DNA from 2 places in the Delftia sp. WSY_16 genome. Region 1 is predicted to be linked to the other one. Evidence: riboswitches for the same ligand, from Rfam matches in the RefSeq annotation. Region 1 holds a riboswitch; the other holds the start of a gene.
The links. Region 1 has a riboswitch for S-adenosylhomocysteine ahead of ahcY (adenosylhomocysteinase). Riboswitches for the same ligand answer to the same signal wherever they lie in the genome.

Region 1 (15,669 bases):
GGTGCCGACCAGCAGATCAGCGCCACCCAGCCGGGCGGCAACATGGAGGGCAAGGAGCTGCGCTTCGGCATCGCCGATACGGCGCTGTTCGTGACCACGACCACGGCCGCGACCACGGGCTCGGTCAATGCCATGCATGACTCGCTGACGCCCCTGGGCGGGCTGGTGCCGCTGGCGCAGATGATGCTCAACTGTGTGTTCGGCGGCGACGGCGTGGGCCTGATCAACCTGCTGCAGTACGCCATCCTCACGGTTTTCCTGGCCGGCATGATGATCGGCCGCACGCCCGAGTTCCTGGGCAAGAAGATCGAGGCGCGCGAGATCAAGCTGGTGATGCTGGCCGTGATGGCGCACCCGATCTCCATCCTGGGCTTCACGGCGTTGGCTGCGGTCTGGCCCGACACCATGGCCAGTCTGACCAACCGGGGGCCGCACGGCTTCTCGGAGGTGCTCTATGCCTATGCCTCGGGCACGGCCAACAACGGCTCGGCCTTTGCGGGCCTGAATGCGAACACGCCGTTCTTCAACACCACCATCGGCCTGGCCATGCTGGCTGGCCGCTATCTGACACTGCTGCCCATGCTGGCCCTGGCCGGCAGCCTGGCGGCCAAGCCCACCGTGCCTGCGGGGCCGGGCACCTTCCCGACGGCCACGCCGCTGTTCATGGGCTTGCTGGTCTTCGTGGTGGTAGTGGTCGGTGGACTGACCTTCCTGCCTTCGCTGGCCCTGGGTCCTGTGGTCGAGCAACTGCAGATGCTGTCAGGACAGGTCTACCCCTGAACACCCCTGAGCCCGTTTTTTTCCTGGCCGCCTGCTGTGCCTGACACAGCAGCGCGGCGGAGGTTTCCGAAATGCAAGTTCAAACACACACTTCCGGCCCGTTGCCGGTGCTGCGCACCGATGCGCAGGTTCCATCCCAGACCGATGCCGGCGGGCTGCGCTCGCTGTTCGGCCCCAGCCTGCGGTCGGCGCTGTTCGTCGCCGTGGTCACGGGCCTGGCGTATCCGCTGGTCACCACGCTCGTGGCCCAGGCCGCGTTTCCCAAGGCCGCCAATGGCAGCCTGATCACGCGCCAGGGCTCGGTCGTGGGCTCGGCCCTGATCGGGCAGGAGTTCGCTTCGCCCCGTTATTTCCAGGGTCGGCCCAGCGCCACCACGGCGCCGGATCCCGACAAGGCCGATGCCACGGTGGCCGCGCCCTACAACGCCGCGCTGTCGGCCGCCACCAACCAGGGGTCGACCCACGCGGCGCTCAAGGAGTCCGTGGCGGCGCGCGTGGCGGCCTACCGCGAACTCAATGGTCTGGCTGCAGATGCCGCTGTGCCTGTGGATGCCGTGACGGCCTCGGCCTCCGGCCTGGATCCGCACATCTCTGTGGCCAATGCCGAGCTGCAGCTGCCGCGCGTGGCACGCGAGCGCCAGCTGCCTGTGGCCAAGGTCCAGGAACTGCTGCGCCAGCAGATGCAGCCGCGCGTTCTGGGCCTGCTGGGTGAGCCGCGCGTGAACGTGCTGCAGTTGAATCTGGCGCTGGACGATCTCTCGGCCGCGACGCTGCAGCCTGCGGCAGCCAATGCCGCCAAGGAGTAAGCCATGTCGCGCAAAACTGCTTTGTCCCTGTTCGATCCTTCGCTGGTGCGCCAGGCGCTGGGTGACTCCATCCGCAAGCTGGCACCGAGCGCGCAATGGCGCAACCCGGTGATGTTCGTGGTCTATCTGGGCGCCATCTTCACCAGCCTGCTCTGGGCCCAGGCCCTGGCGGGCGAGGGCGAGGCGCCTGCGGGCTTCATCCTGGCCATTGCGCTGTGGCTGTGGTTCACCGTGCTGTTCGCCAATTTTGCGGAGGCGCTGGCCGAGGGGCGCAGCCGCGCCCAGGCCGCGAGCCTGCGCAGCATGAAGCGCAGCACGGTCGCCAAGAAGCTGGAGCAGGCCAGCTACCAAAGCCGCTGGCATCCCGTGGGTGCGGAAGAACTGCGCTCGGGCATGTGGGTGCTGGTCGAGGCCGGCGACACCATACCGCTGGACGGCACGGTGATCGAGGGCGTGGCCTCGGTGGACGAGAGCGCCATCACCGGCGAATCGGCCCCCGTGATCCGCGAGGCCGGCGGCGACTTCTCTTCGGTCACCGGCGGCACGCGCGTGCTGTCGGACTGGCTGGTGGTGCAGATCACCGTGAACCCCGGCGAGTCCTTCCTGGACCGCATGATCTCCATGGTGGAGTCGGCCCGCCGCCACAAGACGCCCAACGAACTGGCGCTGACCATCTTGCTGGTCGGACTGACACTGCTGTTCCTGCTGGTCATCGTCACGCTGCGGCCCTATTCGGCCTTTGCGGTGGAGCTGACGGGCAGCGGGCAGGTCGTGGGACTGACGGTGCTGGTCGCCCTGCTGGTGTGCCTGATCCCGACCACCATCGGCGGCCTGCTGTCGGCCATTGGCGTGGCAGGCATGAGCCGCATGATGCAGGCCAACGTGATCGCCACTTCGGGCCGCGCCGTGGAGGCGGCCGGCGACGTGGACGTGCTGCTGCTGGACAAGACCGGCACCATCACGCTGGGCAACCGCCAGGCCAGCGAATTCCTGCCCGCTCCCGGCGTGACGGCCGCGCAGCTGGTCGATGCGGCGCAGCTGGCATCACTGGCCGACGAGACACCCGAGGGCCGCAGCGTGGTCGTGCTGGCCAAGGAAATGCATGGCCTGCGCGAGCGTGACCTGGCAACCCTGCATGCCGTCTTCGTGCCCTTCACGGCCCAGACGCGCATGAGCGGCGTGGACATGCCGCAGCCCGACGGCGGCACGCGCAGCCTGCGCAAGGGCGCGGCCGACGCCGTGCGCCGCCACGTCGAAGCCATGGGCGGCAAGTTCCCGCCCGCCATGCTCAAGGTGGTGGAGGATGTCTCGCGGCGCGGCAGCACGCCGCTGGTGGTGGCCGATGGCGCCCGCGTGCTGGGCGTGATCGAGCTCAAGGACGTGGTCAAGCACGGCATACGCGAACGCTTTGCCGAGCTGCGCCGCATGGGCATCAAGACCGTGATGATCACGGGCGACAATCCGCTCACGGCCGCCGCCATTGCGGCCGAGGCCGGCGTGGACGACTACCTTGCCGAAGCCACGCCCGAGGACAAGCTGCGCCTGATCCGCGAACACCAGGCCGCAGGCCGGCTGGTGGCCATGACCGGCGACGGCACCAATGACGCACCCGCCCTGGCCCAGGCCGACGTGGCCGTGGCCATGAACAGCGGCACCCAGGCGGCCAAGGAAGCCGGCAACATGGTGGACCTGGACAGCAACCCGACCAAGCTCATCGAGGTCGTGGAGACCGGCAAGCAGATGCTGATGACGCGCGGCGCGCTGACCACCTTCAGCGTGGCCAACGACGTGGCCAAGTACTTCGCCATCATCCCGGCCGCCTTCGTGGGCACGTATCCGCAGCTGTCGGCGCTCAATGTCATGGGACTGGCCAGCCCGGGCTCGGCCATCCTGAGCGCCGTGATCTTCAACGCGCTGATCATCATCGTCCTGATACCGCTGGCCTTGCGTGGCGTGCCCTACCACGCCATCGGCGCCTCGGCCCTGCTGCGGCGCAACCTGCTGGTCTACGGGCTGGGGGGCCTGGTCGTCCCCTTCATCGGCATCAAGCTGATCGACATGCTGCTGGTGGCTTTCGGCCTGGCCTGATCTTTGGCGGCAAGCCTGCCCGCCCGGGCAGGCACCGCCTTGCTTTCTCTGTACAAAAACCAAGATGAAATCCGCTTCTTCCATGACGGCCGCTTGTGCCGTCCCCCGTTTCTTCCCCCGTGCCTCGCTGGCTGCACTGCTGTCGCTGGCGGCTGCGTCCTGCCATGCCCAGGCCGAGACCTCCCCAGTCAACGCTGCCAGTGCCGATGCCCAGCAATCGCCCGCACCCGCCTACGCGCTCACCGGCAGCGTGGCGCTGCTCAGCGACTACCGTTTCCGTGGCATCTCGCAAAGCTGGATGGGGCCGGCGCTGCAGGGCGGGCTGGAGCTGTCGCTGCCGCGCGGCGCCTACCTGGGCGTGTCCGGCTCCAGCGTGTCGCGCCACAGCTATCTGGACGGCCGCGCGCTGGAACTGGACCTGTACGGCGGCTGGCGCACCGAGCTGCTGCCGGGCTGGACGGGCGACATCGGCCTGCTGCACTACAACTACCCCGGCGCGCGCGTGCCCCGCGGGGATGGCAGCGGCGGCGTGCGCTACGACACCACCGAGGCCTATCTGGGCGTCACCCACGGCGGCTTCAGCGCCAAATGGTCGCTGGCGCTGACGCCTTACTTCGGCCTGCGCGACAGCACGGCGGCCACGGCCTTTGCCGAGGCACTTCCCGGCAGCGGCAGCTCACGCGGCAGCAGCTATCTGGACCTGAACTACCAGCATCCGCTGGGCGACTGGGCGGTGCTGGGCCTGCATGCCGGCCACACGCAGGTGCGCAACTACAGCGAGCTGTCGTACGCCGACTGGCGCGTCTCGCTGGCCCGCAGCTGGGGGCCATGGACGGCCACGCTGGCCTGGGCCGGCACCTCGGCCGACACGCGCTACTACCGCGCGGCCAATGCGGCAGGCCAGATGCAAAGCCTGGGCCGCAGCGGCTGGGTGCTGTCGCTGTCGGCGGCGTTCTAGTGTGGGGGCACGCTCTGGTGCTAGGCTGAGAACCATGCCCATTTCGTCCTCTGCCGAGCCGGCGCCGCCCGGTCTGCCGCGCCCCGATCCCGACGCCCTGGTCGCGCGCCTGCGCCATGAGCGGGCGCAGGAGGGGCGGGGCAAGCTGCGCATCTACTTCGGATCGAATGCAGGCGTGGGCAAGACCTACGCCATGCTGGCCGCCGCCCAGCGCGAACGCCAGGGGGGCCGCGAGGTTCTGGTGGGACTCGTGGAAACCCATGGCCGCAAGGAAACGGCGCAGCAGCTGCATGGCCTGGAGCAACTGCCGCTGCGCGAGCTGCCGCACCAGGGACGGACGCTGCGCGAGTTCGACCTGGATGCGGCGCTCGCGCGGCGTCCGCGCGTGCTGCTGCTCGATGAACTGGCGCACAGCAATGCGCCAGGCTCACGCCATCCCAAGCGCTGGCAGGACGTGCAGGAGTTGCTGGACGCAGGCATCGATGTCTGGACCACGATCAACGTGCAGCACCTGGAAAGCCTGAACGACGTGGTGGGCGGCATCGTCGGCATCACGGTGCGCGAGACCGTGCCCGACCAGATCTTCGACGATGCCGACGAGGTCATCGTCGTCGACATCTCGCCCGACGAGCTGCTGCGCCGCTTGAAGGACGGCAAGGTCTACATGATGGAGCAGGCCGAGCGGGCCTCGCGCAACTTCTTCAGGCGCGGCAACCTGCTGGCGCTGCGCGAGCTGGCACTGCGCCGCACGGCCGACCGCGTGGACGAGGACATGCGCGACTACCGGCGCGAGCGCTCCATAGGCACGGTCTGGCCTGCGCGTGAGCGCCTGCTGGTGGCCGTGGCAGGTCATGCGGGCGACGACGCCCTGGTGCGCCAGGTGGCGCGCATGGCACGCCGGCTGGATGCTGGCTGGATGGTGGTGTACGTGGACGCGCCCCAGCGCCAGCACCGCCCACGCAGCGTGCAGGCCGCCGTGCTCAAGACCCTGGCCCTGGCCGCACGCCTGGGGGCCGAGACGGCCACGCTGCCGGGCGCCGATGTGGCCGAGGCCCTGGTTGCCTTCGCGCGCGAGCGCAACGCCAGCCGCCTGGTGCTGGCCCAGCCGCCGCGCCCGGCATGGTCGCCCTGGCGCTGGTGGGGCCGCAGCCTGCCCGACCGCATCGTCCAGCTGCATCCCGACATCGACGTGCTGGTGCTCTCCGGGGGCTCCAGCGCGGCCCGGACCGAGGCCGCGCCTGCCGCACCGCTGCGGCGCAGGCCGCTGCCCTGGAAGGGCTATGCCGGCGTGACCCTGGCCTGCTTGACCGCCACGGTGCTGGCCGAGCAGCTGCTGCGCATCTTCGACCCGGCCAACGTGGTGATGCTGTTCCTGCTCATCGTCGTGCTGTCTTCGTTGCGCTGGGGGCGTGGCCCGGGCGCCTGGGCGGCGCTGCTGTCGGTACTGTGCTTCGACTTTTTCTTCGTGCCCCCGCGCGGATCCTTCCATGTCAACGACACGCAGTACCTGTTCACCTTCGTGCTGATGCTGGGCGTGGCCCTGGTCTGCGGCCAGCTCATGGCGCGGCTGCGCCACGAGGCGCGCGTGGCGGCCGAGCGCGAGCGGCGCGCGGGCGCCCTGGCGCGGCTGGCGCGCGACCTTTCGGGCGCGCTCACGCAGGAGCAGGTGGTGGAGATTGCGCTGAGCACGGTCTCGGGCGTGTTCGACGCCCAGGCCGGGCTGCTGTTGCCCGATGCCGACGAGCGCCTGCGCCCCGCCGGCGGCGGCTCCTGCCCCATGGACGACAGCATTGCGCGCTGGGCCATGGACCACGGCCAGCAGGCCGGCCAGGGCACGGACACGCTGCCGGCCGCGCCGGCCCGCTACGTGCCGCTGGCGGCGCCCGTGCGCATGCGGGGCGTACTGGTGCTGCAGCTGCGTGCGCCCCAGCGCCTGGAGGTGCCCGAGGAGCAGCGCCTGCTGGAGGCGTGTGCCAGCCAGGTGGCGCTGGCGCTGGAGCGTCAGCACTTCGTGGCCGTGGCCCAGCAGACCCAGATCGCCATGGAGGGCGAGCGCATGCGCAACACCTTGCTGTCCGCCGTCTCGCACGACCTGCGCACGCCGCTGACCACCATCCTGGGCGCGGCCGAGGCCGCGCAGCGCCATGTGCCGCCGGGCGGCGCAGCCGACATGCTGGAGCAGGTCCGCATCCAGGCCCAGGCCATGCAGCGACTGGTGGAGAACCTGCTGGACATGGCGCGCCTGCAGCAAGGCGGCGTGCACCTGCAGCGCGAATGGCTGCCGCTGGATGAAGTGGTCGGCAGCGCGCTGCGCCAGATGCGCGCGCGCCTGCACGAGCATCCCGTGAGCACCGACGTGCCCGCCAGCCTGCCGCTGCTGCAGCTCGATGCCGTGCTCATGGAGCGCGTGCTGGTCAACCTGCTGGACAACGCCGCCAAGTACACGCCGGCCGGCACGCCGCTGACCATCCACGCACGCGAACAGGACGGCGAGGTGCTTGTGGCCGTGCAGGATGGCGGGCCCGGCCTGCCGCCACACCTGCCCGTGGAGACGCTGTTCGAGCCCTTCACGCGCGGCACGGCCGAGTCCACCGTCTCGGGCATAGGTCTGGGGCTGGCGCTGGTGCGCAGCATTGTCGAGGCCCATGGCGGGCGCATCGAGGCCGCTGCCGCGCGCCCAGGCCCCGGCACCGTGTTCACGCTGCGCTTTCCGGTGCCGGAGCAGCCATTGCTCGATTAGAGTCTTGCGCCATGAGCACGCCCACCAACCGCATCCTGATGATCGAGGACGACCCCGGCATCCGCCGCTTCGTGCGTCTGGTGCTGGAGGACGAGGGCTGGCAGGTCTTCGAGGCCGACAGCGCGCGCCGGGGCCTGATCGAGGCGGCGAGCCGCCAGCCCGATCTGGTCATCCTCGACCTGGGCCTGCCGGATGCCGACGGCAAGCAGGTTCTCACCGAGCTGCGCGGATGGTCCTCCGTGCCCGTGCTCGTGCTTTCCGCGCGCGAGCGCGAGGACGAGAAGGTGGCCGCCCTGGACGCCGGCGCAGACGATTACCTGGTCAAGCCTTTCGGTGTGCCAGAGCTGCTGGCCCGGCTGCGCGTGATGCTGCGCCGCCGCCAGCAACTGGGGGCCGCAGGCGGCGCAGTTGCATCCAGCCAGGTGCACTTCGGCCAGGTGCAGGTGGACCTAGCCACGCACGAGGTGCGGCGTGCGGGCCAGCCGGTGCACCTCACGCCCATCGAATTCCGCCTGCTGGCGGCGCTGATCGCCGCCCAGGGCCGTGTGATGACCCACCGCCAGCTGCTGCTGCAGGTCTGGGGACCCGAATACCTGGGCCGTGCCCATTACCTGCGCGTGCACATGGCCAATCTGCGCCAGAAGATCGAGGACGAGCCGGCCCAGCCGCGCCACCTGGTGACCGAGCTGCAGGTGGGCTACCGGCTTGTGGGGCTGGGCGGTGAGGCATCCCCGGGATCGGTATAATCAGCGCCTCTCCGAGGAGCGTTGCAGCAGGCCCATTCACCAGATGCGGTCTGCGAGGCTCGGAGTCATACCTGCAACGACGCTCGCCCACGCTTTCTGTGCGGTGAGCTTTTTTTCGTCTCCCGCAGAACGTGGTTTTTCATTCATCTTTTGGAGAAAACCATGAACGCTGCTGTTCGTCCCGTTTCCGCCGACACGGCCATCGCTGACATTTCCCTCGCCGCCTGGGGCCGCAAGGAAATCCTGATCGCCGAAACCGAAATGCCCGGCCTGATGGCCACGCGCGAGGAATTCGCCGCGGCACAGCCCCTCAAGGGCGCGCGCATCGCCGGCTCGCTGCACATGACCATCCAGACGGCCGTGCTGATCGAGACGCTCAAGGCCCTGGGCGCCGACGTGCGCTGGGCCTCGTGCAACATTTTCTCGACGCAGGACCATGCCGCCGCCGCCATCGCCGCCACGGGCACGCCCGTGTTCGCCATCAAGGGTGAATCGCTGGCCGACTACTGGGACTACACCCACCGCATCTTTGAATTCGGCGCCGCCGGTACCGAAGGCGAAGGCCCCAACATGATCCTGGACGACGGCGGCGATGCCACCATGCTGCTGCACCTGGGCATGCGCGCCGAAAAGGACCTGTCCGTGCTGGACAACCCCGCCTCCGAGGAAGAGAAGATCGCCTTCGCCGCCATCCGCGCCAAGCTGGCCCAGGACCCCACCTGGTACACGCGCAAGAGCGCCCACATCATCGGCGTGACCGAAGAGACCACCACCGGCGTGCACCGCCTCAACGAGATGTCGGCCAAGGGCACGCTGAAGTTCCGCGCCATCAACGTCAACGACTCCGTCACCAAGAGCAAGTTCGACAACCTCTACGGCTGCCGCGAATCGCTGGTGGACGGCATCAAGCGCGCCACCGACGTGATGATCGCCGGCAAGGTCGCCGTGGTGGCCGGCTACGGCGACGTGGGCAAGGGCTGCGCCCAGGCGCTGCGCGCGCTGTCGGCCCAGGTCTGGGTCACCGAGATCGATCCCATCAACGCCCTGCAGGCCGCCATGGAAGGCTACAAGGTCGTGACCATGGAGTGGGCGGCAGACAAGGCCGACATCTTCGTGACCACCACCGGCAACCGCGACATCATCCGCCACGAGCACATGGTGGCCATGAAGAACGAAGCCATCGTCTGCAACATCGGCCACTTCGACAACGAGATCGACGTCGCCTCCATCGAGCAGTACCAGTGGGAAGAGATCAAGCCCCAGGTGGACCACATCACCTTCCCTGACGGCAAGAAGATCATCCTGCTGGCCAAGGGCCGCCTGGTGAACCTGGGCTGCGCCACCGGCCACCCCAGCTTCGTGATGAGCGCCTCGTTCGCCAACCAGACCATCGCCCAGATCGAGCTGTTCACCAAGCCCGATGCCTACGAGGTCGGCAAGGTCTACGTGCTGCCCAAGATCCTGGACGAGAAGGTTGCCCGCCTGCACCTGAAGAAGGTCGGCGCCATGCTGACCGAGCTGACGGACGGCCAGGCTGCCTATATCGGCGTGAGCAAGCAGGGGCCCTACAAGCCCGAAACTTATCGCTACTAAGCACCCCCTGAGGCGCTGACGCGCCTTCCCCCTCTCTATCCGCTTCGCGGGGGAGGGGGACGACGCCCTCGCTGCGGGGCGGCCCTTGCTTGGCGTCCCTGAGTTGGGTCGCGCCGGTTTCGGGCATTAGTCAACTGAGATTTCCTGGAGCGACGCTATGCGCGCAGATGTATTTTTGGTGGAAGCCGGCCATGCGGCCACGCGCTCGCAGGCGCAGCGGCTGATTGCGGGTGGCGTGCAGTGGCGCATGACGCCGCTGACGCCTTGGAAGAAGGTTGCCAAGAACGGCGACGAGATTCCCGCGGGTGCCGAGCTGCAGTTGCTGGACGGGGCCGAGGCCCGGTTCATCTCGCGCGGCGGGCTGAAGCTGGAAGGCGCGCTGGCGGCCACCAAGCTGTCGGTGGACGGCCTGCGCTGCCTGGACGTGGGCCAGAGCACGGGCGGTTTCACCGACTGCCTGCTGCAGGCAGGCGCCGCCCAGGTCATCGGCGTGGACGTGGGCCATGGCCAGCTGCATGACCGGCTGCGCTCGGATGCGCGCGTGATCTGCGTCGAAGGCGTCAATGCCCGCGCGGTGACGGCCGAGGGCTTGCAGGAGGCCTGCGAGGAAGTGCTGTCCGAACGCTGGGAAGAAGATCCCGACGACAACGACACCCAGCCCGTGGCGCCCTATGCCTGGATGCGCAACGGCGGCGTGGTCGACGAGGACTACGACGACAGCGACGACGCCAAGGAAAACGAGATCGAGGCCTTCAAGGCCGAGCGCGCGGCCAAGGGCAAGGCGCGCGATGAGGGCACGGTGGCCACGCAGCGCCGCCGCCGCGCCGAGTTTGCCGACGTGGACATCACGCCGCAGTTCGACTTCGTCACGGGCGATCTGTCCTTCATCTCTCTGACCCTGGTGCTGCCGGCCGTCACGCGCCTGCTCAAGCCGCATGGCCAGCTGCTGATGCTGGTCAAGCCGCAGTTCGAGCTGCAGCCGGGCCAAGTCGGCAAGGGTGGCATCGTGCGCGATGCGGCCCTGTTCACCGAGGTGGAGCAGCGCATCCGCACCTGCCTGGGCGAGCTGGGCCTGGAGGTCAAGGGCTGGATGGAGTCGGCCATCGAAGGCGGCGACGGCAACCGCGAATTCTTCGTGCATGCCCAGCAGGCGGCCGTGGTGAAGGAGCCAGAGCAGCCTGAAGCGCAGGACGACGACCAGCCCCGTTCGGCCGTGAAGGCAGCTCCTAAGCCGGCCGCGCCTAAGCGCGTGTCCCGCACCGTGCTGCGCGAGCAGCGCAACGAGCGTGTGATCGACACCAGTACCGAGTTCGGCGTGCCCGGTCCGGGCCGCGCCAAGCTGCGCAAACGCAACGAATGAAACACTGAGCAGCGAGTCTTACATGAGCTTTCCGATCAGCTTCGAGTTCTTCCCGACCAAGACGCCCGAGGGCGCGACCAAGCATGTGCAGGTGCGCAAGAACCTCTATGCGCGCAAGCCCCAGTTCTGCTCCGTCACCTATGGCGCGGGCGGCTCCACGCAGACGGGCACCTTCGCCATGGTGCGTGACATCCAGAACGAAGGCGTCAGCGCGGCATCGCATTTCTCCTGCGTGGGCGCCACGCACGACAAGGTGCGCGCCGAACTGCAGGAGCTGAAGGCCATGGGCGTGCGCCGCATCGTCGCGCTGCGCGGCGACCTGCCCAGCGGCTATGGCCTGGGTGGCGAATTCCAGTACGCCAGCGATCTCGTGGAATTCATCCGCCGCGAGTTCGGCGACTGGTTCCACATCGAGGTGGCGGCCTACCCGGAGGTCCATCCGCAGGCGAAATCCCCACAGTCCGATCTGGATGCGTTTGCGGCTAAAGTGCGCGCTGGCGCGGATTCCGCGATCACCCAATATTTCTACAATGCCGACGCCTACTGCCGTTTCGTTGATGCGGCGCGCGGCATGGGGCTTGATGCACCGGTTGTTCCCGGCATCATGCCCATCACCAGCTCTACGCAGCTGATGCGCTTCTCGGACGCCTGCGGCGCCGAGATCCCGCGCTGGATCCGCCTGCGTCTGCAGGCTTACGGAGATGACACGGCGTCCATTCGCGCCTTCGGCCTCGATGTCGTGTCCCGTCTATGCGAGCAGTTGCGCAGCCAGGGCGCTCCCGGGCTGCACTTCTATACGATGAACCAGAGCGTCGCCACGCTGGAAATCTGCGATCGATTGGGCCTTTGAGCGCGCAGCCACTGCGCTGGCCCCGGGCGACCCTCTAGAACTTGGGAACGGTCAGGCGTTCCCTGGAGGTTTTTGCCCATGGATCGTGGTTTTCGACGCCTGCACTGGCGCTGGCTGGCCATGTGCGCCATCACCGCCACCCTGGCCGGCTGCGCGCCGGCTCCCGTGGCACAAAGCGATGCCGAGTCCGGCGCCCTGACCGCAGGTGCGGCGGCAATGGATGAAGGCCAGACGCCAGCGGCCGTGCCCTCGGCCGGCAAGCGCGGTGGCCGCACATCGCGGACCGCGCAGCCGGCCAGCAAATCCCCGGATGCCAAGCCCTCCGAGTCGGCCTCGCCCGAAGACAGTGCCGAGGCGCCCTCCAATCCCGACTTCGCCCTCGTGCCCTCGCGCGACAGCGACCAGCAAGGCCTGGCCTCCTGGTATGGCCCGGGCCTGCATGGCCGGCTGACCGCCAGCGGCGAGCGTTTCGACAAGGAAGAATTGACGGCCGCGCACCGCAGCTTTGCCTTCGGCAGCCGCGTCTGCGTGCGCAGCGCCGCCACGGGCAAGACAGTGGTGGTGCGCATCAACGACCGCGGGCCGTTTGCGCCTGGTCGCGTGATCGATCTGAGCCAGGCCGCAGCGCAGGAGCTGGGCATGGTCGGCCTGGGCATCAAGCCCGTGGAGCTGTGGCAGCTCGACGATGGTGAGCAGGAATGCCCCGAAACCCTGGTCACGGCCAGGAAGGCCAAGTCCATCGAGAAGACGCAGCAGGCCAAGGCACAGGCACAGACAACACAGGCACGGACCCGGGTTCAGGCCAAGGCGCCAGTGCGTCCGCGTGTCCAGGCCAAGGCGCCTGCCCCCAGGCCCAATGCACGCACGGCCGTGGCCAGCCGTGCCGTCCCTGCCGACAAGCCGGTGGCGAAGGCTGCGGCGCCCGCCGCTGCCTCGTCCACCGCAGTGGCCTCTGCGGCCTCGAACGCGCGCTGAACGGGTTCAGCCGCCGGATTCGAGCGTGAAGGCCGCGTTCTCGTCCTGACCGAGCAGCTTGACCAGCTGCGGCATGGCCGGCTTGAGCTGTTCCTTGAGATTGAACGGCGGATTGATCAGGAACATGCCGCTGGCCGGCAGGCCGCCGCGCTCCGAGGTCTTGTTGCTCTTGACCGTGAGCTCCACATGCAGCCAGCTCCTGCCGGCCTTGGTGGTCATGGTCTTCAGGCGGCGCGGCAGATCGTGCGCCTCGGGGCGCGGGATGATCGGATACCAGAACGCATACGTGCCCGTGGCAAAGCGCTTGAGGCTGTCGGCCGCCATGTCCAGCACCTTGGCGTAGTCGCTCTTGAGCTCGTAGCTGGGGTCGCACAGCACCAGGGCTCGGCGCGACGGCGGCGGCAGGAATTTCTTGATGCCCTCGAAGCCGTCCTCGTGCAGCACGGCCACCTGGCGGCCCGCTTCGAGCTGGGCAATGTTGCCGGCCAGCGAGCGCATGTCGGTGGGATGCAGCTCGAAGACCTTGAGCTTGTCGCGCTCCTGCACGCGCAGCAGGGACTGGATGATGAACGGCGAGCCTGGGTAGTTGCGCAGCTGCGCGCCCTGGTTGAAGGAGCGCACCGAGGCGATGTAGGCCTGCAGCACCGGGGCCAGCTCGGACTCCTTGGCCTGGGCCAGGCGCAGGATGCCGTCTGCGGCCTCGCCGCTCTTGTTGGCATAGTCGCCATCCAGACGGTACAGGCCGGCGCCGGCGTGCGTGTCCAGCACCGTAAGGGCGGCCTCCTTCTGGAGGAGGTATTGCAGGGTGGCGATCAGCACGGTGTGCTTGAGCACATCGGCATGGTTGCCTGCATGGAAGGCGTGGCGGTAACTGAACATAGGCGTGATGGTAACCAGCCGCGCTGGCGGGTGGACACCCATGGCGGCTGCAAGGTTGCCCGGCGCTGGCGCCTCGCGGCGAGGGCTGCCGGGGACTTGCGGATCGGGGGGATGGTGCGGTTGCGCCAGTTTTGTATAATGGCGGGCTTCGCAGCGATTTTATGGGTCCCGCGGCGAAGTTTACATCCCCGCCTAAGAGGCTTCCTTTTTGAAGAAGCACCGACCGCGGAAAAGGGCCCGCCAAACCTTTCTTGAAAGAGAAAACTCATGTCTACATTCAGCGCAAAGCCCGCTGAGGTGCAACACGAGTGGTTTGTGATTGACGCCACCGATAAGGTGCTCGGACGTGTCGCCAGCGAAGTGGCACTCCGTCTGCGCGGCAAGCACAAGGCCATTTACACACCTCACGTTGACACCGGCGACTTCATCGTCATCATCAACGCCTCCAAGCTCAAGGTCACCGGCACCAAGAACCTGGACAAGGTGTACTACCGCCACTCTGGTTTCCCCGGCGGCATCACTGCCACCAACTTCCGCGACATGCAGGCCAAGTTCCCCGGCCGCGCTCTGGAAAAGGCCGTCAAGGGCATGCTGCCCAAGGGTCCCCTGGGCTACGCAATGATCAAGAAGCTCAAGGTGTACGGCGGTGCTGAGCATCCCCACACCGCCCAGCAGCCCAAGGCTCTGGAAATCTAAGGAGACCTAGATGATTGGTGATTGGAACAATGGCACCGGCCGTCGCAAATCCAGCGTCGCACGCGTGTTCCTGAAGAAGGGCTCCGGCAAGATTACCGTGAATGGCAAGGACATTCAGGAATACTTCGGCCGCGAAACCTCGATCATGATCGCAAAGCAGCCCCTGGCTCTGACGAGCAACCTGGAAGCTTTCGACATTCAAGTGAACGTCCACGGTGGTGGTGAATCCGGCCAGGCCGGCGCTACCCGCCACGGTATCACCCGCGCCCTGATCGACTATGACGCAGCGCTCAAGCCCGTCCTGAGCCAAGCCGGCTTCGTGACGCGTGACGCTCGTGAAGTCGAACGTAAGAAGGTCGGCCTGCGCTCCGCACGCCGCGCCAAGCAGTTCTCCAAGCGTTAATCCGCTGGCACTGCAGGAAAGTCCCCCGGGGCTTTCCCCAGAAAAAAACCGCCTTTGCCGGCGGTTTTTTTCTGGGCGATGCAAACCTTTCTCATTCAGTGGGCAATGCCCCCACTTGCACTGTCGTCAAGCCGGCAGCCCCGGGAATTCCCGAGCCCTTTGCTGTACCATTCGGGCCAATTGAGAACTTCGGAGTATCCCCATGAGCGCCGTCGCAGAAATCACCGAAACCACCACCGCCGAAATGCCCACCCCGATCGTCTTCACCGACAGCGCAGCTGCCAAGGTGGCCGATCTGATCGCCGAGGAAGGCAACCCTGACCTGAAGCTGCGCGTGTTCGTGCAAGGTGGCGGCTGCTCGGGCTTCCAGTACGGCTTCACCTTCGACGAGATCACCAACGAAGACGACACGACCATGACCAAGAATGGCGTGTCGCTGCTGATCGACGCCATGAGCTACCAGTACCTGGTGGGTGCCGAGATCGACTACAAGGAAGACCTGCAGGGCGCGCAGTTCGTGATCAAGAATCCCAACGCGTCCACCACCTGCGGCTGCGGATCGAGCTTCTCGGTGTAAGCCTTGTCGGCCGCGCTGCAGTGAAGCCCGCAGCAGCCCGCCGCACAACACGCCACCAACCGCCGCGCAGCAATGCGCAGGCGGTTTTTTAACGCCTGCGCATTGCTGCCTTGCCATGATTCCTGAAGACAAAAGCGCTTCCGCCTCCACCACATCCTCCTCGCGTTCGGTGCTCCTATGGCTCGTGGCCATCGGCTTTTTCATGCAGACGCTGGACG
Region 2 (15,669 bases), on a different contig from region 1:
CGGGCGTGCATGCGGCAGGCCGGCTCGACGCCGACAGCGAAGGACTGCTGCTGCTGACCAATGACGGCCCGCTGCAGGCGCGCATCGCCGATCCGCGCTTCAAGATGGAAAAGACCTACTGGGTACAGGTCGAGGGACTGCCCGACGAGGCCGCGCTGCAGGCCCTGCGCCAGGGCGTGCAGCTCAACGACGGCATGACGCTGCCCGCGCAGGCGCGCCGGCTGGAGCCGCCGCCCGTGCTGTGGCAGCGCGACCCGCCCATCCGCGTGCGCCAGAACATTCCCGACTGCTGGATCGAGCTGGTCATCCGCGAAGGCCGCAACCGCCAGGTGCGCCGCATGACGGCGGCCATTGGCCACCCCACGCTGCGGCTGGTGCGCGCGGCCATCGGGCCCTACACGCTGGACGGCCTGGAGCCCGGCCAGTGGAAGGATGTGGAGCCCGCCTAGGGCTCCGGATTGTCGGGGGGTGCCACAGCCTGCCAGCGCTGCAGGCCGAGCCACGGATGAAAGCGCCGCGCCTCGCCCACTTCCACGCGCTCCACGCTGCCGGCCAGCAGCGGCCACAGGCGCTGCAATTGCGCCGAGCGCTGCTGCGTGCAGCGCCGCGCGCGGGCCAGCAACTCGCTGCCCTGGCCCAGCAGGCGCGACAGCTCGCGCAGGCGCGGCGGCGGCAGGCATTGGGCGCTGGCCAGCATCAGCCAGGACGGTGCCTGGCCCGCCTGGGCGGGGCCGCTGGCGGCGAACTGCTCCAGCAAAGCGACATGGGCGCTGAGCAGGGGCGCGGGCGGCTTCTCGGCCAGCATGACCTCCAGCAGAGTGCCCTCGATGCGCCAGCGGGCGGGCACCACGGCGTGCTCTACCGAGTTGCCGAAGCGCGTGGACTGGCGATGACTGACGGCACGGCTGCCCTGCTCCAGCAAGGGCTGCAGCAGTTCGGCCAGGGCCTGCTCGCGCTGCGCCGTGGGCGCTTCGGCCAGCGTGATGCGCAGCGGCACGGCCTCGTAGCCGCGCAGCTGGTCGCGCCAGGCCATCCAGCCCGCCGTGTCGGGGCCGCCCAGCAGCAGGGCGAGGAAGGCGCCCAGGCCGGCCAGGGCCGACCCGGTCCACCAGGACACCGGCACAGGCTGCCGCCCGGCGATCAGCCAGCCCGTCAACCAGACCAGCGCCCCGGCGCAGATGGCTGCCAGCAAGCCCATGCCGAAGGCGAGGAAGGGCGCGCCATCGAGCCGGTCGGGCAGCAGCACCAGCATGGCCACGCAGGCCGCGCCGGCGCACAGCGCAACGGCCCACCAGCCCGCCACGGGCAGGGTGCGCGCGGTGCGGCCAGTGAGACCCGTGAGACCCGTACGGCCGGCCAGTGCCAGCAGCAGCAGTGCCACCACCGCGCCAGCGGTCAGCGCAATGAACAGGGGCGCAAACACCCACAGCGCCAGCAGCCCGAGGACCGCCGATACCGCAAGCGACAGCGCCAGCATGCTCAGGCCTTCTTGAGGAACTCCGACTTGAGCAGCATGGAGCCCAGTTCGGTCTTGCAGTCCACGTTGTGGCCGTCGGCGCCATCGACCAGGCGGATGCCCTTGATCTTGCTGCCCTTCTTGAGCACGGTGGACGAGCCCTTGACCTTGAGGTCCTTGACCAGGATCACGGCATCGCCGTCGGCCAGCGCATTGCCGTTGGCGTCGCGCACGATGCCGTCGCCAGCGGCGGCTTCGCCGGACTCTTCTTCGGCCTGCATGGGCCATTCGAAGGCGCAGTCGGGGCAGATGTAGCTGGTGGCGTCGGGATAGGTGTTTTCAAGGCCGCACTGGGGGCAGGCGGGAGTGGTCTGGGGCATGGGATGGACAGATTCGGTGAAGACAAAGAGCGCGGCGGGCGCGCCGTACCTGGCGATTGTCGCCCCTGCCCCCGCAGGCATGCCCCGGCAAACCCGAGCGGCCTGCTACGCTGCGCGCCACTCTTTGCTTTTTCCCCATGGATACGCTGACCCCCTTGCGCGCCTTCCGGCGCATCGTAGAACTGGGCTCCATCGCCAAGGCGGCCGACGCGCTGGAGCTGTCCTCGGCCGCGCTGAGCAAGCAGCTGCGCGCGCTCGAAGCCCATCTGGGCGCCGTGCTGCTGCAGCGCACCACGCGCCGCATGAGCCTGACCGACACGGGCCAGGCCTACTACGCCGAGTGCTGCCGCCTGCTCGATGAATTCGATGCGCTGGAGCAGTCGGTGCGCGCGCAGTCGCAGCAGGTGGCCGGCCGGCTGCGCGTGAATGCGCCGCTGTCGTTTGCGCTGAGCACGCTGTCGCCGCTGCTGGCGCGCTTCATGCAGCGCCATCCGCAGCTGCAGATCGACCTGTCCATGGAAGACCGGCTGGTGGATGCGGTGGGCCAGGGCTTCGATGTGTCCATCCGCCTGAGCGCGGAGCTGGCGGACTCCTCGCTGATCGCGCGGCGCCTGGCCTCGCTGTCGCAGATGCTGTGCGCGGCCCCGTCCTATCTGCAGGCGCATGGCCGCCCGGCCAGTGCCGCCGGGCTGCGCGGCCATGCGCTGCTGAACTACAGCCTGGCGCATGCGCCCCGCGAAGCGGGCGAGAGCCCACAGGCGCCGTCCGAGGCGCGCGCCAACGTCAACAACAGCCTGATGCTGCGCGACCTGCTGGTGGCGGGCCTGGGCATTGGCGCCCTGCCCTCGTTCCTGGCGCGGCCGGCGATTGCGGCAGGCCAGCTGGTCGCACTGGACCTTGCGGACCAGGCCGCGCAGGCCCGCCATGTCTACGCGGTCTATCCCACGCAGCGCCACCTGCTGCCCAAGGTGCGCGCCTTCGTGGACTTCCTGGCCGAGGAGCTGCCCGCCGCCATGGGCGAGGATTGTTGACGCCGCGTTAAGAGTTCCTCAAGCGCGCGCCCCTTTTTCGCGCCGGGCCTGCGGCCTACGCTTGCCGTCCATCACAGCCATGAAGGACACAAGCATGACGCAATGCAATGATTTTTCCTGCGCCCTGCCCGCGCAGGATGCGGCGGCCGCCTCGCCGCAGCAGGCCCTGCAGGCGGCGCCCGCAGCGGCGCCTGCGGTCGCCCCCGCCATCGACTTCTTCCATGACGTGGTCTGCGGCTGGTGCTACGTGATGTCGCCACGCCTGCGCCAGGTGGCGCGCGAGCTGGGCCTGCGCGTGCGCCACCGCAGCTTCGTGCTGCAGGCCTCGCGCGCCGAGATGGTGGCGGCCTTCGGCTCCATGGAGCGCGCCAAGCAGGTCATCCTGGAGCACTGGCAGGCCTGCGCGCAGCATGACGACGAGGACCGCATCGACATCGAGGGCATGCGCCGCGAGGCCTTCGAGTACCCCAGCGGCATGGCCGGCGCACTGGCCTGCCAGGCGGCCCAGATCCTGGGCGGCGATGACGCGCACTGGGATCTGTTCGACGCCATCCAGCATGCCCACATGAGCGAGCACCGCAACATCGGCGACGCCGAAGTGCTGCTGGACATCGCCACGCGCACGGGCTTCGAGCGCAACGCCTTCGCAGGCTGCATGGAAGGCGCCCAGGCGCTGGAGCAGGTGCGCCAGGACCGCGCTCTGGCGCAGCGCATGGGCCTGCGCTCCATTCCCACGCTGATCGCGCCGGGCCTGCCGCCGCTGCAGACCCAGTCGCTGGCTGCGCTGCGCGAACGGCTGCACTTCCTGGCGGCCTGAGCGCCCCCGTCTTTGCTTTTTTTCATCGGCGTTTTCCGCCTTCCCTTGCGCGCGGCATGCGCGCCCTTTATCAGCAGACCAAGGACTCTTGCATGACTCTCCAACGCTTCGCTCGCCGCATGGCGCTGCCCTCTCTCGTGATCGCCCTGGCCGCCGCCTTCGCGGGCACCGCAGCCCAGGCCCACGGCGGCCACGAGCCCCCGGCCGGCGCACGCCAGGACGTGGGCACCAGCCCCTGGGGGCCGGCCGATGAGATCGGCCGCCTGAACCTGATCACGCCGGCCTCGCGCGCGGCCATCCTGCAGCGCATCACGGGCGGGCAGGTCTATGACCTGGCCACCGAGTACTACGTGGGCATGCCCAGCTGGCAGGACGCGGGCGATCCGCACTACCAGTTCTGGATGACGCACACGCCGCGCGGCACCGTGGTGGACGACCCGATGAACGTGGGCAAGGACATGAACGCCACGCGCAGCTACACGGGCACGGCGTTTTCCATGTACAGCCATACGGGCACGCACATCGATGCGCTCAACCACTTCGGCATCCGCGGCAGGATCTGGAACGGCTTCAGCGCAGACCAGCACCTGGGCGACCGGGGCTGGCAGCGCACGGGCATCGAGAAATTCCCGCCGCTGGTGGCGCGCGGCGTGCTGATCGACGTGGCGGCCGCCAAGGGCCTGGAGATGCTGCCCGACCAGTACCGCATCACGCGCCAGGACCTCAAGGATGCGCTGGCACGCCAGAAGGTGACGCTGCAGGAGGGCGACATCGTGCTGGTGCGCACGGGCCGCATGAAGCTGTACGGCCAGCCCCAGGCCTACATGGCCAAGCCGCCGGGCCTGGGCCTGGATGCCGCGCGCTTCCTGGTGGAGGAAGGCGGCGCCATGATCGTGGGCGCCGACAACCTGAGCCTGGAGACGTTCCCGTCCGAGGTGGACGACGACTACGTACCGCTGCACAGCTACCTGCTGGCGCAAAAGGGCGTGCCCATCATGGAGCTGGTGGCGCTGGACGATCTGTCGCGCGACAAGGTCTACGAGTTCGCCTTCATCGGCGGCCCGCTCAAGATCCGCGGCGGCGACGCCGCGCCGCTGCGGCCCATCGCCATCCCGGTGCGCTGAGCGGGGCAAGACGAGATTTCTTGAGCTTGACCTCGAAACTCCCGCGCCCCCAAGGCGAGGGACACCGAGCAAGGGCCTACGCCGGCCGCGCCGCCCCGCAGCAAGGGTGTCGCCGGCTGCCCGTACGCCCCCCTCCGAAGAGAGGGGGAAGGCGCGAAGCGACTCAGGGGGTGATCACAGACTCGTGCCCATTTTGCTGAGGAAGCGCTCGCAGGCGTCGAGCTGGGCCAGCTCGACGAACTCGTCGGGCTTGTGCGCCTGCTCGATGGAGCCGGGGCCGCAGACCACGGTGGGAATGCCGGCGTTGTGGAACAGGCCGGCCTCGGTGCCGTAGGCCACCTTGCGCTTTTCCTGGTCGGCGGTCAGCGCGCGCACCAGCTGGGTGATGGCGGCTTCTTCCGAGGCTTCCAGCGCGGGCGCGCTGGCGCCGGTCTCGATCTCGATGCGCGCGTCGGCGAACTCGGCGCGCATGCGCGGCAGCAGTTCGTCGCGCACATAGGACTCGACCTGGGCCTGGATGCCGTCCACCGACATGCCGGGCAGGTTGCGGAATTCATAGGCGAATTCGCACAGCTCGGGGATGGTGTTGACCGCGATGCCGCCCTGGATCTGGTTGGTGGTCATGGTGGTGAAGGGCACGTCGAAGAATTCGTCGTAGGGGCCGTGCGCCTTGAAGTGGTCGGCGATGTCCCGGATGCGACAGATCAGCCGCGCCGCGTATTCGATGGCATTGCTGCCGCGCGGCGTGAGCGACGAATGCGCGGCCTTGCCGTGCACGCGGCAGCGGTAGAGGTTGATGCCCTTGTGCGCCACCACGACCTGCATGCTGGTGGGCTCGCCGACCACGCAGCCGTCGAAGCGCGCGCCCTCGGCCTTGAGCTGGTTGATCATCACGGGCGCGCCCGCGCAGCCGATTTCCTCGTCGTACGAGAAGGCCAGGTGCACGGGCCTGGCGCGCTGCGTGGCCAGGAATTCGGGCACCAGCGCCAGCGAGGCGGCGATGAAGCCCTTCATGTCGCAGCTGCCGCGACCATAGAGGCGCCCGCCCTTTTCGGTGAGCGCAAAGGGGTTGGTGCTCCACTGCTGGCCATCGACCGGCACCACGTCGGTATGGCCGGACAGCACGATGCCACCCTGCGTTTCGCCATTGCTGGCCGGCAAAGTGGCGAAGAGATTGGCCTTGGCGCCGTCCGGAGAGTGGAACAATCGGGCACTCACGCCCAGCGTGGCCAACTCATCGCGTACACACTCGATCAGCGCCAGGTTGGAGTTGCGGCTGGTGGTGTCGAATGCGACCAGTGTTTCCAGCCAGTCGCGGGTGTTTTTCCAGGTAGTCATGTGGTTCCATCTGCGCCATGGCCTGCGCCGCCCTTCGTGGACGACGCAGGCCATGGCATAGGCATTGCATATGGCGAAGCAGTGTACGCCCGGGTTGCGGCCCGGGCAGGCACGCCGCCCCATGCCCCGGGCGTGACTGCCGTCTTTTCAATCCCTTTTCGGAAATGGACCCTGCTTTGACCAAGCAAACCGTCTCGACCCGCAACATCGTGGCTGCCGTCATCGGCAACGCGCTGGAGTGGTATGACTTCCTGGTGTTCGCCTTCATGACACCCATCGTCGCCAAGCTGTTCTTCCCCAGCAATCCCGACAATCCGGACGACAACATCAACCGCATCCTGATGACCACGGCCGTGTTCGGCGTGGGCTTTTTCATGCGGCCCGTGGGCGGCATCCTGCTGGGCCTGTACGGGGACCGCAAGGGCCGCAAGGCGGCCATGGTGATGGTGACCGGCCTGATGGCCGTGGCCATCGCGCTGATCACGCTGGCGCCCACGTATGCGGCGGTGGGCATCCTGGCGCCGCTGTTCATCGTGCTGGCACGGCTGCTGCAGGGCTTTGCGGCCGGCGGCGAGTTCGGCACGTCCACGGCACTGCTGATCGAGCTGGCACCGCCCGGCAAGCGCGGCTTCTATGGTTCCTGGCAGATGGCCGGCCAGATGCTGGCCCTGCTGATCGGCGCGGCCACGGGCACGCTGATCACCGAGATCTTCACCGAGGAGGAACTGATGGCCTGGGCCTGGCGCGTGCCCTTCGCCGTGGGCCTGCTGATCGTTCCCGTGGCGCTGTACATCCGCCGCCATGTGGAGGAGCCCGAGGTCTTCAAGGAAATGCAGGCCGCGCAGGCCAGCGGCAAGGCGCGCCAGATCGGCATCATGGAGATGCTGCGCACGCATGCGCGCGAGACGCTGGTGGGCATGGGCCTGGTGGTCACGGCCACGGTGTCCATCTACATCACCTTCACCTATCTGGTGACCTATGCCACGGTGACGCTGAAGCTGCCCATGCGCGATGCCTTCATGGTGCAGATGGCCGGGGCCGCGCTGATGGTGGTGATCATGCCGTTCTTCGGCGCCCTGTCGGACCGCGTGGGCCGCCGCATGCTGACCATCGGCTCGCTGATCGGCTACCTGGTGGTGCTCTACCCGCTGTATGCCTGGCTGACCGACGGCCCCACGGTGCAGAAGCTGCTCATCACCCAGCTGGTGGTCTGCGTGTTCGTGGCCGTGTTCTTCGGCGTGTTCAGCACGGTGATGGCCGAGCTGTTCCCGCCCCAGGTGCGTTCGGCCGGCATGTCCATGGCCTACAACGTGGCCGTGATGATCTTCGGCGGCTTCGCGCAGTTCATCGTGACCTGGCTGATCCGCTCCACGGGCTCGCCCATGGCGCCGGCCTTCTATGTGATGTTCGGCGTGACGCTGGGCCTGCTGGCGGCCTTCTTCATCAAGGACCGCGCGATGGAGCGCAACCTGCGCTGATCCCCCCGGGCGGCGCGCCCTGCGCCGCCCTCGCGCATGCCCCGGCACGGGGCCTGCGCAGCCTTGCCGCACGCCGCGCGCACCATGCGCGGGCATGCCGGCCCCCGCCCTGCACCACGGCGGGGAGGCCCACCCGCATCTGCCGATTTCATGCAGAAAAGTCAGGGCTGAACTTCTCTGGAGTGCCGCAAATCCGCAGGGAATACCCTCTGCTGGCACGCGTTTCGCTTGTCTACATTCTTGCATGCAAGTTGCAGAGCCACTTGCATACAAGATTCCACAACTTGCGAAAGACGACTATGCGCCGCTTTGCCAGATCACTGTTCGGACAGGTGGTGATCGCACTCATCCTGGGTGTGCTCGCCGGAATATTGGCCCCTGAATGGGCCGTGAAGCTCAAGCCCCTGGGAGATGGCTTCATCAAGCTCATCAAGATGATCATTCCCGTGCTGGTGTTCTGCGTGGTGGTGCACGGCATCGCGGGCGCGGGCGACCTCAAGCGCGTGGGCCGGGTCGGCGTCAAGTCGCTGATCTACTTCGAGGTGCTGACCACCATCGCCCTGGTGCTGGGCCTGGTGCTGGCCTTCGTGTTCCAGCCCGGCGCGGGCATGAACGTGGACCCGAGCAAGCTCGACGCCTCGGCCATGAGCGCCTATGCCAGCAACGCCGACAAGCTGACCAGCGGCGGCACGGTGGACTTCCTGATGAAGCTCATCCCCACCACCGTGGTGCAGGCCTTTGCCACGGGCGACGTGCTGCAGGTGCTGCTGTTCGCCGTGCTGTTCGGCTGCGCACTGACCATGCTGGGCGAGCGCGGCGCGCCCGTGCATGCGCTGATCGACACGCTGTCGAACGTGCTGTTCAAGATCATGGGCATCCTCATCAAGCTGGCGCCGCTGGGCGTGCTGGGCGCCATCGCCTTCACCGTGGGCCAGTACGGCATAGGCTCGCTCAAGCAGCTGGGCATGCTGGTGCTGCTGTTCTACGTGGCCGTGATCTTCTTCGTCTTCGTGGTGCTGGGCCTGGTGATGCGCTTTTCGGGCTTCAGCCTGATCAAGCTGCTGCGCTACCTGCGCGAGGAGCTGATGGTGGTCTTCGCCACCACCTCCTCGGACAGCGTGCTGCCCCAGATCATGGCCAAGCTGCGCAACCTGGGCGTGCGCGACTCCACCGTGGGCCTGGTGATTCCCACGGGCTACTCGTTCAACCTGGACGCCTTCTCCATCTACATCACGCTGGCGGCCGTGTTCATCGCCCAGGCCACGAACACGCCCATCGGCATGGCCGACCTGCTGACCATCCTGGCGATTGCGCTAGTGACCTCCAAGGGCGCCCACGGCGTGCCGGGCTCGGCCATCGTGGTGCTGGCGGCCACGCTGCATGCGATTCCGGCCATCCCCGCCATCGGCCTGGTGCTGGTGCTGTCGGTGGACTGGTTCATGGGCATTGCCCGCGCGCTGGGCAACCTGATCGGCAACTGCGTGGCCACGGTGGCCATCGCGGCCTGGGAAGGTGACATCGACCGCGAGCGCGCCCATGCCGTGCTCAACGGCCTGGCCGACAATCAGGGGCCCGACGCCGAGCCCTCCGGCGCCGCCGCCGTCCCCGCAACCGTGACTCCTGCCCACCCTGCAACGCAATGACACCTGTAAGCCCCCAGCACATCGCCGAGCGCGTCGTCGAAGCCATCCTGGCCCAGAAACTGGCGCCCGGCGAACGGCTGGGGGAGCAGGAACTGGCCGACAACTTCGAGGTCAGCCGCACCATGGTGCGCGAGGCGCTGATGCAGCTGCAGGCGCGCGGCTTCGTGCAGGTGCAGCCCCGGCGCGGCTGGTACGTGGTCCAGCCCTCGGCCGAGGAGGCGCAGGACGCCTTCGCGGCGCGCCGCATCATCGAGACCGGCATCCTGGGCGAGGCCGGGCGCCCCCTGCAAAGCGTGATCGGCCAGCTGCGCCGCCACATCGCCCAGGAGCAGGAAGCCATTGCCGGCGCCGACGCGGCCACGCGCGCCTTCCTGCTGGCCGACTTCCACGTCTGCCTGGCCGAGCAGATGGGCCACCGGCTGCTGGCGCTCACCCTGCGCGACCTCACGGCGCGCACCACGCTGGCGGCCACATTGTTCCAGTCCACCCACAGCGCCAGCCAGTCCTGCGCCGAGCACGAGCGCATCGTCGAGGCCCTGGAGCGCGGCGACACCGAGGGCGCCAAGGCCCTGCTGCTGGAGCACATCGGCACGGTGGAGCGTTCGCTGGAGATCCGCCCGAGCGAGGCGCCCGACGCCGGCGACCGCCTGCGTGCCACGCTGGCGCCCCTGTTCGGGGATAACCCTGTGTCGGTGGGTCGGCAAATTTCCACCGACCGTCGCTAAAACGCCAATCCGGGCCCTACGGGGCGCACTGTCATGGTGCCGACACGGCTGACTGCATACGCTGCTGAGCTGGCGCATTGCGCGCCGTTCATCAACCCACCACTGCTTCGGATATGACCCAACGTCCTATGTCCTTTTCCCGCACTCCCCTGCTCGCGTCCCTGTGCGCGGCTGCAGTCCTCACGGCCTGCGGCGGCGACGGCGGCTCGTTCTACCTCACGCTCGACGGAAAGCAGCCCCAGGTGATCGCCCACCGCGGCTTCTCGGGCAAGTTCCCGGAGCAGACGCGCATGGCCTACGAGGCCGCCGCCGACGCGGGCGCGGACATGCTCGAACTCGACATGCACCTGACGAAGGACTGCCAGCTGGTCGCCCGCCACAACGCCTGGCTCAGCGACAGCACCAACGTGGCCGACGTGGCCAAGACCAATGCCGAAGTGGCGCGCCGCCAGCGCACTGCGGCCGGCGTGCTGGTCAACGTGAAGTACCCCGCCGTGCCTGCCAACGGCCCCTCGCAATACCTGAGCGACCAGCTCGATGCCAACGATCCCAAGTCCGTGCTCAAGGCCCTGGTGGTCGATGGCGAGGACCACCGCAACGACTGGTCCATCAGCGACTTCACGATGCAGGAGCTGCGCACCTGGCTGGGCGGCACGATCCTGGACAACCGCAGCGAGCGCCCCACCGAGTGGAACGGCAAGCTGCCCCTGATCAGCGCCCAGGACGTGCTGGACATCGCCGCCGCCAAGGGCAAGGCCCTGGGCCGCACCATCCCCGTCTACGCCGAGACCAAGAACCCGTACTGGAACAACCAGCAGGCGATCGCCAACGGCTGCGGCGCGCCCGGCTCGCGCCCGTTTGAAGACGCGGTGATCAAGCTGCTGGACCAGAACAAGCTCAACGCCAAGGATTCGCCCATCTACATCCAGAGCTTCGACCCGGCCAGCCTCAAGTACCTGCGCCAGGCCGGCATGAAGGCCAAGGGCGTGCAGCTGATCGACGGCAACGACTTCAATCTGCGCGACGGCTCCATGGTCTACATCACCAACGATGAGTGGACCTTCATCAGCGGCCGCCCCTACAGCTGGACCCTGGCCGGCGACGCGCGCACCTTCGCCACCATGCTCACGCCCGCAGGCCTGGCCGAGATCAAGACCTATGCCGACGGCATCGGCCCCTGGAAGCCCCAGGTCCTGGCCCACTCCGTCGTGCCCTACAAGGACGGCGCCGGCCTCAAGGACGTGAACACCGTCAAGGACACGGGCCTGATCCGCGACGCCCACAAGGCCGGCCTGATCGTGCACAGCTTCACCTTCCGCAACGAGCCGGGCCGCCTGGCAGGCCTGTACAAGGGCGACCCCGTGCAGGAATACCTGGCCTACTACCGCCTGGGCATCGACGGCGTGTTCACCGACTTCACGGACACGGCCGTTGCGGCGCGCAAGGCGTACAACAAGGAAATCGGGCTCTGATCGAGCGCTGAATGCCGCTGCGGCGGCGTCCATAAAAAAGCCAGGGCATGCCCTGGCTTTTTTCTTGCAACGCGCGGCACCAGTCCGCGCGGACAAACGTTCTCACCCCAGATTCGGCGCCAGCAACCGGCGCAGTTCCTCGATGTCCATGCCCCGGCGCGCGGCCATGTCGGCGAGCTGGTCCTCGCCGATCTCGCCGACGTTGAAGTAGACGGAGTCGGGGTGGCCGATGTAGAAGCCGCTGACGCTGGAGGCCGGGTTCATGGCCAGGCTTTCGGTCAGGCTCATGCCGATCTCGTCGGCCTTGAGCACGGCGAACAGGTCGGTCTTGGCGCTGTGGTCGGGGCAGGCCGGGTAGCCAGGCGCGGGGCGCACGCCCTTGTACTGTTCCTTGATCAGCGCTTCGTTGCTGAGGTCCTCGTCGGGCGCATAGCCCCACAGGTCCTTGCGCACGCGCTGGTGCAGGCATTCGGCGAAGGCCTCGGCCAGGCGGTCGGCCAGGGCCTTGAACATGATGCCGGAGTAGTCGTCCAGCGCGTCTTCGAACTCCTTGTCCTTCTTCTCGGCGCCGATGCCGGCCGTGACGGCGAACAGGCCCGCGTAGTCCTGGATGCCCGATTCCTTGGTGGCCACGAAGTCGGACAGGCAGCGGCTGGGGCGCATCACGGGCTGGCCATCCGGGCCTTCCACCATCTGCTTTTCGGTTTGCTGGCGCATGCCGTACCAGGTCATCAGCACCTGGCTGCGGGACTCGTCGGCGTAGAACTCGATGTCATCGCCCACGCGGTTGGCAGGGAACAGGCCGATGGCGCCGTTGGCCTGCAGCCAGCGGCCTTCGATGATTTTCTTGAGCATGGCCTGGCCGTCGGCCAGCACCTGGCGGGCCTGCACGCCCACGATCTCGTCGTCGAGGATGGCCGGATAGGGGCCGGCCAGGTCCCAGGTCTGGAAGAACGGGCCCCAGTCGATGTATTCGGCGATCTCGGCCAGGTCGAAGTTGCGGAACACGCGCCGGCCCAGGGCGCGCGGCGCCACGGGGGCCTGGGAAAAGTCCACGGGCGTGGCGTTGGCGCGGGCCTTGTCCAGCGGCCACAGCGGCGTCTTCTTCTTGTTGGCGTGCTGGGTGCGGACCTTGTCGTAGTCGGCCTGGATCTCGGCCAGGTAGTTGCCCTTGTTCTCGCCCAGCAGGCTCTGGGCCACGCTGACGCTGCGCGAGGCATCGGGCACGTAGACCACGGGGCCTTCGTACTTGGGCGCGATCTTGACGGCGGTGTGCACGCGCGAGCAGGTGGCGCCGCCAATCAGCAGCGGAATCTTCTTGATGCGGAAGTAGTCGTCCTTGTGCATCTCGCCGGCGACGTATTGCATCTCTTCGAGGCTGGGCGTGATCAGGCCCGACAGGCCGATGATGTCCGCGCCCTCGGCCTTGGCCTTGGCCAGGATCTCGTGGCAGGGCACCATCACGCCCATGTTGATGACCTCGAAGTTGTTGCACTGCAGGACCACGGTGACGATGTTCTTGCCGATGTCGTGCACGTCGCCCTTGACGGTGGCGATGACGATCTTGCCCTTGCTGGACACGTCCAGGCCCGCCGCTTCCTGCTGGCGCTTTTCCTCTTCGATGTAGGGCACGAGGTGGGCCACGGCCTGCTTCATCACGCGCGCCGACTTGACCACCTGGGGCAGGAACATCTTGCCGGCGCCGAACAGGTCGCCCACGATGTTCATGCCGTCCATGAGCGGGCCTTCGATCACGTGCAGCGGGCGGCCGCCGCCCTGCACCACGATCTGCTGGTAGGCCTCTTCGGTGTCGACGACGATGAAGTCGGTGATGCCGTGCACCAGGGCGTGCGACAGGCGCTCGCCCACGGTCTTCGGGTTCTCGGGCGTGCCGCGCCATTCGAGCTTCTTGCTGTCGTCCTTGGCGGCGCCCTTGGCGGCGTCGGCAATCTCCAGCAGGCGTTCCGCAGCGTCAGGGCGGCGGTTGAGCACCACGTCTTCCACGCGCTCGCGCAGTTCGGGCTCCAGGTCGTCATAGACGCCGACCATGCCGGCGTTGACGATGCCCATGTCCATGCCCGCCGAGATGGCGTGGTAGAGGAACACGGTGTGGATGGCCTCGCGCACGGGGTCGTTGCCGCGGAAGCTGAAGCTCACGTTGGAGACGCCGCCCGAGACCTTGGCGCCGGGCAGGTTCTGCTTGATCCAGCGCACGGCCTCGATGAAGTCCACGGCGTAGTTGTCGTGTTCCTCGATGCCGGTGGCCACGGCGAAGATGTTGGGGTCGAAGACGATGTCCTCGGGCGGGAAGCCCACCTCGTCCACCAGGATGCGGTAGGCGCGCTCGCAGATCTCGATCTTGCGCTGGTAGGTGTCGGCCTGGCCCTTCTCGTCGAAGGCCATGACCACGGCGGCCGCGCCGTAGCGCTTGATCAGCCGGGCCTGGCGCTTGAATTCATCCAGGCCTTCCTTCATGGAGATGGAGTTGACGATGCCCTTGCCCTGCAGGCAGCGCAGGCCGGCCTCGATGACCTCCCACTTGGAGCTGTCCACCATGACCGGCACCTTGGCGATGTCGGGCTCGGAGGCGATGAGGTTCAGGAAGCGCACCATGGCGGCCTTGCTGTCGAGCATGGCCTCGTCCATGTTCACGTCGATGACCTGGGCGCCGTTTTCCACCTGCTGGCGCGCCACGGACAGCGCTTCCTCGTACTGCTCGTTGAGGATCATGCGCGCAAAGGCCTTGGAACCCGTGACGTTGGTGCGCTCGCCCACGTTGACGAACAGCGTGCCCTCGCCGATGGTCACCGGCTCCAGTCCGGACAGCTTCATGGGAGGGGGAGTGAAAGAGGACGACATCAAGCTCACCTGCAAAAACGGCATGGCAACAGGTGAGCGTCGTTGGCACCGTGGGCGCGGTCCGGCCGGGAACCTGCACCTGGCCCAAGCCTGACGCGGCACGCGATCCGGTGTACGGATGGGCGGGTGCCGCGCTGCAACGCTCCTCGGGCCAAAGCCCGGGATTCTACGGCGGCTGGCGGCGGCCTGCAGTGCGGGTTTTACGCCCGCATTCGGGGCAGGCCTGCACAAAGCCATGCGGCACTGCACCAAAGCGCGGCAGCGCGGGCCGCTGGCGGCGCCTTCGGGACGGATTGTCTATGCCCCATCGCCCCGGATTCTTTGCAATGCCTGAGGACAACGCTCCTTTTTTTGCATCTGGCACGCAATTCGCTATCTGCTGGGTACGTGGTCTGACCAGTCAGGCCAAAACCCTCCACCCGCGCCAGCCCATGCAAAGCATTCCGATCTCGATGGCCCAGACGCTGCAGCAGCACATCCTGAGCGGCCACTACCCCGGCGGCAGCCAGCTGCCGCCGCAGCGCGAGCTGGCCCGGCAGCTGGGCATCAGCCGCGCTTCGCTGCGCGAGGCGCTGTCCATGCTGGAGGCCCTGGGCCTGGTCGAGATCCAGCCGGGCAAGGGCGTGCGCATCAACGGCCCGCACAGCGGCCGTGCACGCATGCACCGCGCCTATGCCACCCCGGCGCTGGGCACGCTGTCGCCGCGCCAGCTGATCGAGCTGCGCCTGGTGCTGGAGCCCGGCTGGGCCGCGCTGGCGGCCGTGCGCGCCGACGACAGCGGCCTGCGCCAGCTGCAATGGACCCAGTCCCAGCTGGCCCACGCCCTGGACCGCAGCGACCTGCTGGCCGCCGCCGACGCCGATCTGCAGTTCCACCTGCTGCTGGCCCAGCTGTCGGGCAACCCGGGCCTGGTGGCCATGGCGCGCCAGCTGGAGCTGGCCATCAGCCACAGCCTGCGCCTGCCCTTTGCCTGGAGCGGCGCCGACGACCAGCCGGTGCGCGAGCACGACGCCATCGTGCAGGCCGTCTGCGCAGGCGATGCGCCGGGCGCGGCGGGCGCCATGCGCGCCCACCTGCTGTCGGCTGCCAGGCGCAGCGGCATCGATCTCGACACACCGGACGACGCGGCGGCGCCCGACGCGACGGCGCCCGACGCAACGGCGCCCGACGCAACGGCGCCCGATACATCTGCGCCCGACCCTGACCCGCTTTCCTTTCGCCTCATCCCACCTTCCGAAGGAGCTTTCGCATGACTTCCCCCCTGACACCCCGCCGCGCATTCATCCGCACCGCCCTGGCGGCCGCCACCCTGGCCGCTGCCGGCCTGGGCGGCGCCGCTCATGCCG

Region 2: linked by a shared signal. The riboswitch ahead of metH (methionine synthase) and the one ahead of ahcY (adenosylhomocysteinase) in region 1 are both predicted to bind S-adenosylhomocysteine.

What each region holds. Positions count from the first base shown of each region.
Region 1 is NZ_JBICKS010000030.1:257,317-272,985, reverse strand. It holds gene kdpA (potassium-transporting ATPase subunit KdpA) at 1-780, shown strand, start outside; gene kdpC (potassium-transporting ATPase subunit KdpC) at 852-1,586, shown strand; gene kdpB (potassium-transporting ATPase subunit KdpB) at 1,590-3,674, shown strand; gene ACF8O7_RS16675 (TorF family putative porin) at 3,757-4,632, shown strand; gene ACF8O7_RS16670 (sensor histidine kinase KdpD) at 4,667-7,372, shown strand; gene ACF8O7_RS16665 (response regulator) at 7,384-8,118, shown strand; S-adenosyl-L-homocysteine riboswitch at 8,126-8,210, shown strand; gene ahcY (adenosylhomocysteinase) at 8,281-9,711, shown strand; gene ACF8O7_RS16655 (TlyA family RNA methyltransferase) at 9,869-11,071, shown strand; gene metF (methylenetetrahydrofolate reductase [NAD(P)H]) at 11,094-11,921, shown strand; gene ACF8O7_RS16645 (septal ring lytic transglycosylase RlpA family protein) at 12,000-12,896, shown strand; gene ACF8O7_RS16640 (23S rRNA (adenine(2030)-N(6))-methyltransferase RlmJ) at 12,903-13,775, opposite strand; gene rplM (50S ribosomal protein L13) at 14,043-14,471, shown strand; gene rpsI (30S ribosomal protein S9) at 14,482-14,874, shown strand; gene erpA (iron-sulfur cluster insertion protein ErpA) at 15,077-15,451, shown strand; gene mdtD (multidrug transporter subunit MdtD) at 15,567-15,669, shown strand, end outside.
Region 2 is NZ_JBICKS010000037.1:59,416-75,084, forward strand. It holds gene ACF8O7_RS18275 (pseudouridine synthase) at 1-449, shown strand, start outside; gene ACF8O7_RS18280 (hypothetical protein) at 446-1,477, opposite strand; gene ACF8O7_RS18285 (zinc ribbon domain-containing protein YjdM) at 1,480-1,836, opposite strand; gene ACF8O7_RS18290 (LysR family transcriptional regulator) at 1,974-2,867, shown strand; gene ACF8O7_RS18295 (DsbA family protein) at 2,962-3,684, shown strand; gene ACF8O7_RS18300 (cyclase family protein) at 3,777-4,808, shown strand; gene argE (acetylornithine deacetylase) at 4,983-6,146, opposite strand; gene ACF8O7_RS18310 (MFS transporter) at 6,311-7,624, shown strand; gene ACF8O7_RS18315 (C4-dicarboxylate transporter DctA) at 7,924-9,267, shown strand; gene ACF8O7_RS18320 (GntR family transcriptional regulator) at 9,264-9,992, shown strand; gene ACF8O7_RS18325 (glycerophosphodiester phosphodiesterase family protein) at 10,121-11,464, shown strand; gene metH (methionine synthase) at 11,567-14,323, opposite strand; S-adenosyl-L-homocysteine riboswitch at 14,351-14,477, opposite strand; gene ACF8O7_RS18335 (FadR/GntR family transcriptional regulator) at 14,755-15,576, shown strand; gene ACF8O7_RS18340 (transporter substrate-binding domain-containing protein) at 15,573-15,669, shown strand, end outside.